Regions from separate parts of the Microbacterium lemovicicum genome, predicted to be linked through region 1. Evidence: predicted binding sites of a transcription regulator. Region 1 holds the regulator's gene; the other holds the start of a gene.
What was found. Region 1 encodes HspR, which represses chaperone genes until heat shock. Its sites were predicted from a motif close to AAGTTGAGTCNNNNNGACTCAACTT; they were not measured.

Region 1 (4,414 bases):
CGAAGATCATGGGCACGGCGATGAGGACGCTGATGCCGTAGACCCAGAACGGGGTGTGCCAGCCGGTGCCGCCGAGCGCTCCGCCGAGCGCGATGAAGACGGTGGCGGCGAGCGTTGTCGTGACGGTCTGCGCCGCGAGGTAGCGGTTGCGCCGCTGGTCGTGGAAGTAGTCGACGATCAGAGCCGTGCAGACGGTCATGATCGCGGCTTCGCAGATGCCCACGAGCACGCGGCTGACCAGGATCTCGGTGAGTCCCTCCATCCACGCCGGGGCGGTGCCCACCAGTGCGTACGCGAACATCGCGATGATGAGGAGCGGCTTGCGGCCGACGCGGTCGACGATCTGCCCGGCGAAGGGGGCGAAGATCGCGATGAACAGGGCCGGGATCGCCACGATCATCGGCACGAGCACGGCCGCACCCGGGACGTCGGCGAAGTGCGCGGAGAGCTGCGGCAGGACCGGTGTGATCAGTACGGAGCCGAGGACGGGCATGCAGCTGCCGGCGAGCAGGAGGATGCCCTGCAGCGTGCCGGCACGGTGGGTGCGGTGGGTGGTGGTGGATGCAGACGTCATCGTCAGGGTCCCTTCGAGGCCCGCGCGCCATCGCCGGGCGAGGCCATTCCACTCCTACGACGACTCAGGGGGAACACGGCGCCGCTGATCCGGCGCATCAGTCCCGGTGATGAGCGCCGTCCTCGGCGCACCGGCGCGGCCTGGGCCAGGATGAGCACATGAGCGCCCTCGCGGTTCCGCCCGAGACCTGGTCGATGCCCGCGAGCGCGGCGGCCCGCGCCGCCGAGGGCCGGGAGGTGCGCCGCCGTCTTCCGCGGAGCGCGCTCGCGCATCTCGCCGACGGCCCGCGTGATCCGCTCGGCATCCTCGACCGTCAGAATGCGACGCGCGTGCCCGAGCTCGTGCCGCTCCGGCGGGAGCGGATGTCGGCCAGCCCCTTCGCGTTCTACCGCGGCACGGCGGCGCTGCAGGCCGCCGACTTCGCCGGCGAGGATCACAGCGGCATCCTCGTCCCCTCCTGCGGTGACGCGCACGTCGCGAACTTCGGCTTCTACGGGTCGCGCCAGCGCAGGCTCGTCTTCGACCTGAACGACTTCGACGAAGCCGCCTGGGCGCCGTGGGAGTGGGACGTGAAGCGCCTCGTGGCGAGCATCGTCGTCGCCGGCCAGTCGACGTCGCGCGACGACCGGGTCATCGGCCGCGCGGTGCGAGGAGCTGTGCGCACCTACGCCCGGGGCATGGGTGCGAACCCGGGTCAGAATCCCCTGGTGCGGTTCTTCGCGCACTTCGACGTGAACGCGGTGGCGGACACGCTGGACAGGCAGACGCGGGCGGTCGTCAAGCGCGCCGTCCGGGATGCTGCGAAGCGCACCGGCGATCGCGCGTCGCGCCGACTGACCACGACCGGCGACGACGGACGGCTCGTGTTCGTCGAGCAGGCGCCGACGATGACGCACCCCGCGGACGAGGCGGCGATCCGACTGCGGGCGAACGTCGACCGCTACGCACGGTCGGCGAGCGTCGACATCCGCGTCCTGCTGACGAACTACGTCGTGTCGGATCTCGTGCGCCGCGTCGTCGGCGTCGGGAGCGTCGGCACGGTGTGCTCGCTGGTGCTCTTCCAGGACGGCGACGGGAACGCCCTCATCCTCCAGGCGAAGGAGGCGGGGCGCAGCGTGCTGGAGGAGTACGGCGGGATCGCGCAGCCGGCCGCCTTCCACGAGCACGTGCAGGAGCACGGGCAGGGCGGTCGCGTCGTCGCGCTGCAGCGGATCCTGCAGGCGACCTCCGACCCGTTCCTCGGGCAGTTGCGCGCCTCGGGCATGGACTTCTATGTGCGCCAGTTCCACGACATGAAGGGCGGCATCGAGGTCGCCGACGTCGAGGACCGCCCGTTCCACGCCTACGCGGAGGCGTGCGCGGCCACGCTGGCCCGCGCCCACGCGCAGTCCCCGAGCGCGCCGGTCGTGGCCGGCTACCTCGGGAGCGGCCGCGTGGCCGGGGAGGCACTGGCGGAATGGGCGTACGCCTACGCCGACAGGTCGCGCGCCGACTACGAGGCGTTCGTCGCCGCGGCCTGACCGGCCGCCGGGTTGCGCCGACGGCCCGCCCTCACCTCGCGAAAGGTCGCAACACGCCGCGTGGTCTCGTCGGGGCACGGCGTGTTGCGACGTCTCGCGGCACCGGTCGCGCGCCGGCGCCGGCGCCAGGCGCGACCGGTTGCAGTACGAGCGCCGCGGAAGACTCCGGGTCAGTCCTCGACTTCGCCGTCGTCGAGGTCGAGCTCGCGGCGCGGACGCCACAGCACGACCTCGGTCGCGCGGCGCACGCGGGCGCCGTGACGCAGCGGCACGGCCGACCCGACGCTGCCGGCGGCGAAGACGCGGGCGCCGGGGCGTGAGGCGCGCTCGACCTGGAGCTGCCGCTCGAGGTCGCTGACGCGACGGCTGAGGGCGTGCACCTGCTCCTCGAGCTCGATCACGCGCGCGATGGCGGGGAGGCTCATGCCGTCGGCGGAGAGCCGGGCGACCTCCCGCAGCTGCTGCACGTGGCGCAGGGAGTAACGGCGCGATCCGCCCTGGGTGCGCGCCGGCACCACGAGGCCGAGCCGGTCGTACTGACGCAGGGTCTGCGGGTGCATGCCGGCGAGCTCGGCCGCCCCGGCGATCGCGAAGATCGGCGAGTTCTCGTCGAGGTCGTCGGTCATGCCACCCGCTCCTGCGCGCATCATCGGCTCAGCCGCGTGCCTTCGACATCAGGTCGGCGCGGGGGTTCTCGGTCGGCTCCAGCTCGCGGAACCTCTCGAGCGCGGCGCGCGCCTCGTCGTCCAGGTGCGACGGCACGGCGACCTGCACCTCGGCGAGGAGGTCGCCGAGTCCCTTCGACGTCTGCACGCCGCGGCCCTTCACGCGCAGCACGCGGCCCGAGGGGGTGCCGGGGGCCACGCGCAGCTTGACGGGGTCGCCGCCCAGCGTCGGCACCTCGATGGTCGCGCCCAGCGCGGCCTCGGTGAACGACACCGGCACGACCACGCGCAGGTTCAGGCCGTCGCGCGTGAACACCGGGTGCGGCCGCACGGTGATCTGCACGACGATGTCGCCGGTCTCGCCGCCGTCCGGAGACGGGCGGCCGCGGCCGCGCAGACGGATCTTCTGCCCGTCGGAGACACCGGCGGGGATCTTCACCTTGAACGGGTTGCCGTCCTCGCCCTGCAGCGAGATCGTGTCGCCCTTGGTCGCGGTGATGAAGTCGATCGTCGTCCGCGCGGTGACGTCGGCGCCCCGCGTCGGACCGCCGAAGCCGCGGTAGCCGCCGCTCGTCTGGCCGAAGCCGCCGGAGCCGAAGCGGCCGCCCTGGTTGAACATCGAGAAGATGTCGTCGAAGTCCTCGGCCGTCTGCGCGCGGGGGTTGCCGCGGCTCTGGCCGAACCGGCTGAACACGTCCTCGAAGCCGCCGCCGTTCTGGCCGCCGGCCTGGAACCGCGCGCCGGAGCCCATGGCCCGGATCTGGTCGTACTCCGCCCGCTGCTCCGTGTCGGACAGCACGGCGTAGGCCTCGCTGATCTCCTTGAAGGTGGCCTCTGCCGCAGCATCCCCCTGATTGGAATCCGGGTGGTACTTTCGCGCCAGCTTGCGGTACGTCTTCTTGAGGTCAGCCTCGCTGACGTCCTTGGACACCCCGAGGACCTTGTAGAAGTCCTTGTCGAACCAGTCCTGACTGGCCATGCGTCTCCTTCTGAGGCGTTTAGTCGGCAGGAACGGCGACGACGACCTTCGCCGGACGCAGCTCGATGGAGCCCAGGCGGTACCCGGTCTCCACGACCTCGAGGACGGTGGACTCGGTGGCTCCGGGTGTGGGCACCTGGAAGATCGCCTCGTGCTGCTGCGGGTCGAACACCTCGCCCGCGGCGCCGTAGGACTCCACGCCGAGCTTCTCGGCCACGGCGCGCACCTTCTCCGCGATGGCGGCGAAGGGCGAGCCCTCGGTCAGGTCGCCGTGCTTCTCGGCACGGCTGAGGTCGTCGAGCACCGGCAGCAGCGCGGTGGCGGCGCGCCCCTGAGCGCGCTCCACCTCGATCTGCCGCTGCTCCTCGGTGCGCCGACGATAGTTGGCGTACTCGGCGGTCAGGCGCTTGAGGTCGATCAGGAGGCTGTCGTCCCCCGACCCGGGGGCGCCCGCGGCGTCAGCGGCCGCGGCATCCCCCGTCTGCTCGGCACCCAGGATGTCATCGACCGTCAGCGGCTCCTGAGCCCCACCCGCGGCGGGGCCGGCGGAGTCATCCGCCGGCCCGTTCACGGAGTCAGGGCCCTCGTCGCCGATCGGCGCGTCGCGGTCCTTCTTGCTCATCGGAGTCGTCCTACTTCTTCTCGTCCTCGTCGTCGACGACCTCGGCGTCGATCA
Region 2 (4,414 bases), 1.2 Mb from region 1:
CACGTCGTCTCTCCCTCCTTGCGGAGCGCCGATCGCTCCGGCAGCCCCACGGTAGGGCAGGCCTCCGACAGACGTGCCCGGCCGCGACTACCATGGGCAGGTGCCAGCCAGAGGAGGCGACGACGTGGCCGCCGAGACGCCCCCCTTCAGCCCGGTCATCGCCCTGTTGACCGTCGCCGCGATCTGGGACGCCCGGCTCGAGCATGAGCTGCGCGACCTCGGACTCTCCACGCGCAAGTACGCCCTTCTCGCGCATGTCGAGGCGACGCCGGGCATCTCCTTCAGCGAGCTCGCGCGCCGTTCCCAGATCACGGTGCAGAGCGTCCACACCGCGGCGCGCTCGCTCGCGGAGGCCGGCTTCGTCGTCGACGCGAACGCGCACGCCGGCGCAGCCTCCGACCTGCGGGTCACGCCGGAGGGCATCCGCCTGCTGCGCGCGGCCGACGCCCGCCTCGCCGCGCTCGACGCGACCTTCGGCGGCGGTGCGCCGACGCTGACGTCGGCGCTGGAGGGCCTCCACGAGCGCCCGTTCGAGGGGTCCGCAGCCTCGGAGTGACCCGGCGGGTGCACGCCATCGCGCGAATGGCGCGAAGATGAGTGCGTGACCGCCGTCTCGTTGCTGCCGTCCCGTCCGTCCGCGCCGGCCCGCGCCAAGAAGAAGCACGTCTCGGGCGACCGCCTCTCCGCGGCGCTCATGCTCATCGGCGTCGGTCTGGCCATGCTGTGGGCGAACCTGCCGGGCGACACCTACGAGACGGTCTGGTCGATGCCCGCCGCGTTCTCGATCGGCGGCGTGCAGGTCACTTTCACGCTGCATCAGTTCGTCAACGACGCGCTGATGACCCTCTTCTTCTTCCTCGTCGGACTGGAGGTCAAGCGCGAGCTGACGATCGGCGAGCTCACCGACCGCTCCCGCGCCGCCGTGCCGATCGTCGCCGCGCTGGCGGGACTCGTCATCCCCGCGCTCGTGTTCTTCGCGTTCGCGGGCTCCACGGACGCCGCGGACGCGTGGGGCGTCGTGATCTCCACGGACACGGCCTTCCTGCTCGGTGCTCTGGCGATCGTCGGCCCGAAGTTCCCGTCGCGGCTGCGGATGTTCCTCCTCACCCTCGCCGTCGTCGACGACATCGGCGCGCTCATCGTGATCGGCCTGTTCTACAGCGGCGGTCTCAGCCTCTGGCCCCTCGCCGCAGCGGTCGTGCTCATGGCGCTGCTGGCCCTCGTTCGCTACCTGCCCGTCGGCCGCGGCTTCGCCTACTCGGTCCTCGCCATCGGGCTGTGGATCGCCGTCGCGCTGGGCGGCATCCATCCCACCCTCGCCGGCGTCGCCGTGGCCCTGCTCATCCCCGTGTTCGCGCCGCGGCGCTCGGACGTCGAGCGCACGGCGGAGCTCACCCTCGCCTTCCGCGAGTCGCCGAACCCGGCCTACGCCGCGGCGGTGACCCGGAGTCTGCGTGAGTCGCTGTCCATCAACGAGCGCATCGACAACGCCTGGCGGCCGTACATCGCCTACGGCGTGCTGCCGCTGTTCGCGCTCGCGAACGCCGGGGTCCACATCGACGGACAGACGCTGATGGATGCCGCGGCCTCTCCGGTCGCGTGGGGCATCGTCGTCGGTCTCGTGGTGGGCAAGTTCGTCGGCATCACCGGTGCGACGCTGCTGATGCGCGTGCTCGGCAAGGGGCAGCTCGCGCCGGGGCTGGGGCTGAATCGCGTCGCCGGGGGAGCGGCCCTGTCGGGTATCGGGTTCACGATCGCCCTGTTCATCGTGCCGATCGCCATCGACGACCCGCACACAGCCGATCTCGCGCGGGTGGCGGTGCTCGCGGCATCCGTCATCGCCTTCCTGCTGGGCTGGGCGACGCTGGTGGCCGGCGACCGCATCTGGCCGCCGCAGCCTGTCGGGGCCAAGCTCGTGCGCCCGGTCGACCCCGATCGCGATCACCTCGCGGGACCCCTGAGCGCGCGCTACACGATCGTCGAGTACGGCGACTTCGAATGCCCGTTCTGCAGCCGCGCCACCGGATCGGTCGACGCGGTGCGCGCGCATTTCGGCGACGACATCCTCTGGGTGTGGCGGCATCTGCCCCTCGACGGTCCGCACCCGCACGCGCAGCAGGCGGCGCAGGCCGCGGAGGCGGCGGGGCTCCAGGGCCGGTTCTACGACATGGCCCGCCTCCTGTTCTCGCGACAGGGCAGCCTGGACACCGACGACCTGTTCGCCTACGCCCTCGAACTCGGCCTCGACGAGGAGCGCTTCGCGGCGGACTTCCGCTCGCCGAAAGTGCTGCGTCGCGTGCAGGACGATCGGCTCGACGCCGAGGTGATGGACCTCAACACGACGCCGACGTTCTTCGTCAACGGCAAGCGCCACGTCGGTCCGTACGACTCCGCGTCGCTGATCCGCATCGTCGAGACGCCGCTGTCGGAGCGCCATGTGAAGTGAGGAACCCTCCGGCATCCCGCCTCGGGAATAGCCGGGAGCATCCCGCGTTGAAGTTGATACGAACGCACTCAAGTACGTATCTTGAGTGCACCAGACTCACCTTCTCCGGGAGACACCAGGAATGCCTGAAGACTTCACCCCCGACGGCGCCGACAACGGCTCGAGCGCTTTCGACGACTTCCTCGCCCGCTACATCGAGGGCGAGCGCGCCCGCTCGTCGCGCTCGATCGACCTGAGCCGCTTTCTCAGCGCGCGCACCCAGTCGATCCTGCAGGACGCCGGGCGCTTCGCCCTCGAGCGCGGCCAGGGCGAGCTCGACGCCCTGCACGTGCTGCACGTCATCGTCCAGCACGAGCCGGCCGAAGACGCGGTGCGGCGCGTCGGCGCGGACCCCGCGCAGATCGCCCGCGCCGCCGCGGACCGCCTGCCGGCGCCGTCGACCTCGACCTCGGTCGACGCCGCGGTGATCGCGCCGTCGGTGCAGCGCGCGCTCTTCCACGCCTACCAGGTCGCCCGCGCGTCCGGCTCGACCTACGTCGACCCCGAGCACCTCTTCTTCGCCCTCGTCATCGGCCAGGACGCTCCCGCGGGCCAGGTGCTCGCGCGCGCCGGCGTCACAGCCGAGGCGCTGACGCAGGGCATGCGCGAGGAGGTCACGACCGCGGGCACTCCGGTGTCCGACGACGCGGATGCCGCGGCATCCGTCACTCCGATGCTCGACCGTTTCGGCACAGACCTCACCGAGCGCGCGCGCTCCGGCGCCCTCGATCCGGTGATCGGCCGGTCGGACGAGATCGAGCAGACGATCGAGATCCTCAGTCGCCGCACGAAGAACAACCCCGTGCTCGTCGGCGAGGCCGGCGTCGGCAAGACCGCGATCGTGGAGGGCCTCGCCCAGGCGATCGTCGACGGCGCCGTGCCGGAGCAGCTGCGCGACAAGCGCGTCATCTCGCTCGATCTGCCCGCGATGCTCGCCGGCACCCGCTACCGCGGCGACTTCGAGGAGCGCCTCACCCAGACGATGGACGAGGTGGCCGCCGCCGAGGGCGCCTACATCGTCTTCATCGACGAGGTGCACACCGTGGTCGGCGCCGGTGGCGGCGGCGAGGGAGCGATGGACGCGGGCAACATCCTCAAGCCGCGCCTCGCGCGCGGTGAGCTGCACCTCGTGGGTGCGACGACGCTCAAGGAGTACCGCACGATCGAGAAGGACCCGGCGCTGGAGCGCCGTTTCCAGCCCGTGCGCGTCGGAGAGCCCTCGATCGAGGACGCCGTGCTCATTATGCGCGGTCTCCGCATCGCCTACGAGCAGCACCACGCCGTGACCTACACCGACGAGGCGCTGCGCGCCGCCGTCGAGCTCGGTGACCGCTACCTGCCCGACCGCGTGCTGCCCGATAAGGCGATCGACCTCATCGACCAGGCCGGCGCCCGGCTGCGGCTGAAGCTCGGCGTGGCGGTCGACGTGTCGGCGCTGATCGCGCGCCTGGCCGAACTCGAGGCCGACAAGAACGCGGCCGTCTCGGCGGAGCACTACGAGGATGCCTCGCGCCTGCGCGACGCCATCGCCGAGGTGCAGTCGCGCCTGGATGAGGTCTCCGCGCGTTCGGCCATCTCGACCGATCGTGAGGCCGTGGTCGACGACACGCAGATCGCCGCCGTGATCAGCCGGGCCACCGGCATCCCCGTCAACCGTCTCACCGAGACGGAGCGCGGACGTCTGGCGTCGCTGGAGGGCGAACTGCACGAGCGCGTCATCGGTCAGGACGAGGCGGTCGCGGCTGTGGCCAAGGCGGTGCGTCGCAACCGCACCGGCATGGGCGACGCGCACCGTCCGGTCGGCTCGTTCCTCTTCCTCGGCCCGACCGGTGTCGGCAAGACCGAGCTGGCGAAGGCCCTGGCCGGATCCCTGTTCGACGACGACACCGCCGTCATCCGCTTCGACATGAGCGAGTTCGGCGAGCGGCA

Region 2: a site for HspR is predicted at 2,525-2,549, ahead of CVS47_RS10090 (ATP-dependent Clp protease ATP-binding subunit). Genes of this name have one in related genera too.

What each region holds. Positions count from the first base shown of each region.
Region 1 is NZ_CP031423.1:3,385,863-3,390,276, forward strand. Features, by position in the region: gene CVS47_RS15830 (MFS transporter) at 1-574, opposite strand, end outside; gene CVS47_RS15835 (DUF2252 domain-containing protein) at 733-2,094, shown strand; gene CVS47_RS15840 (heat shock protein transcriptional repressor HspR) at 2,265-2,720, opposite strand; gene CVS47_RS15845 (DnaJ C-terminal domain-containing protein) at 2,749-3,738, opposite strand; gene CVS47_RS15850 (nucleotide exchange factor GrpE) at 3,758-4,360, opposite strand; gene dnaK (molecular chaperone DnaK) at 4,371-4,414, opposite strand, start outside.
Region 2 is NZ_CP031423.1:2,149,465-2,153,878, reverse strand. Features, by position in the region: gene CVS47_RS10105 (VOC family protein) at 1-3, opposite strand, end outside; gene CVS47_RS10100 (MarR family winged helix-turn-helix transcriptional regulator) at 101-556, shown strand; gene nhaA (Na+/H+ antiporter NhaA) at 602-2,446, shown strand; gene CVS47_RS10090 (ATP-dependent Clp protease ATP-binding subunit) at 2,568-4,414, shown strand, end outside.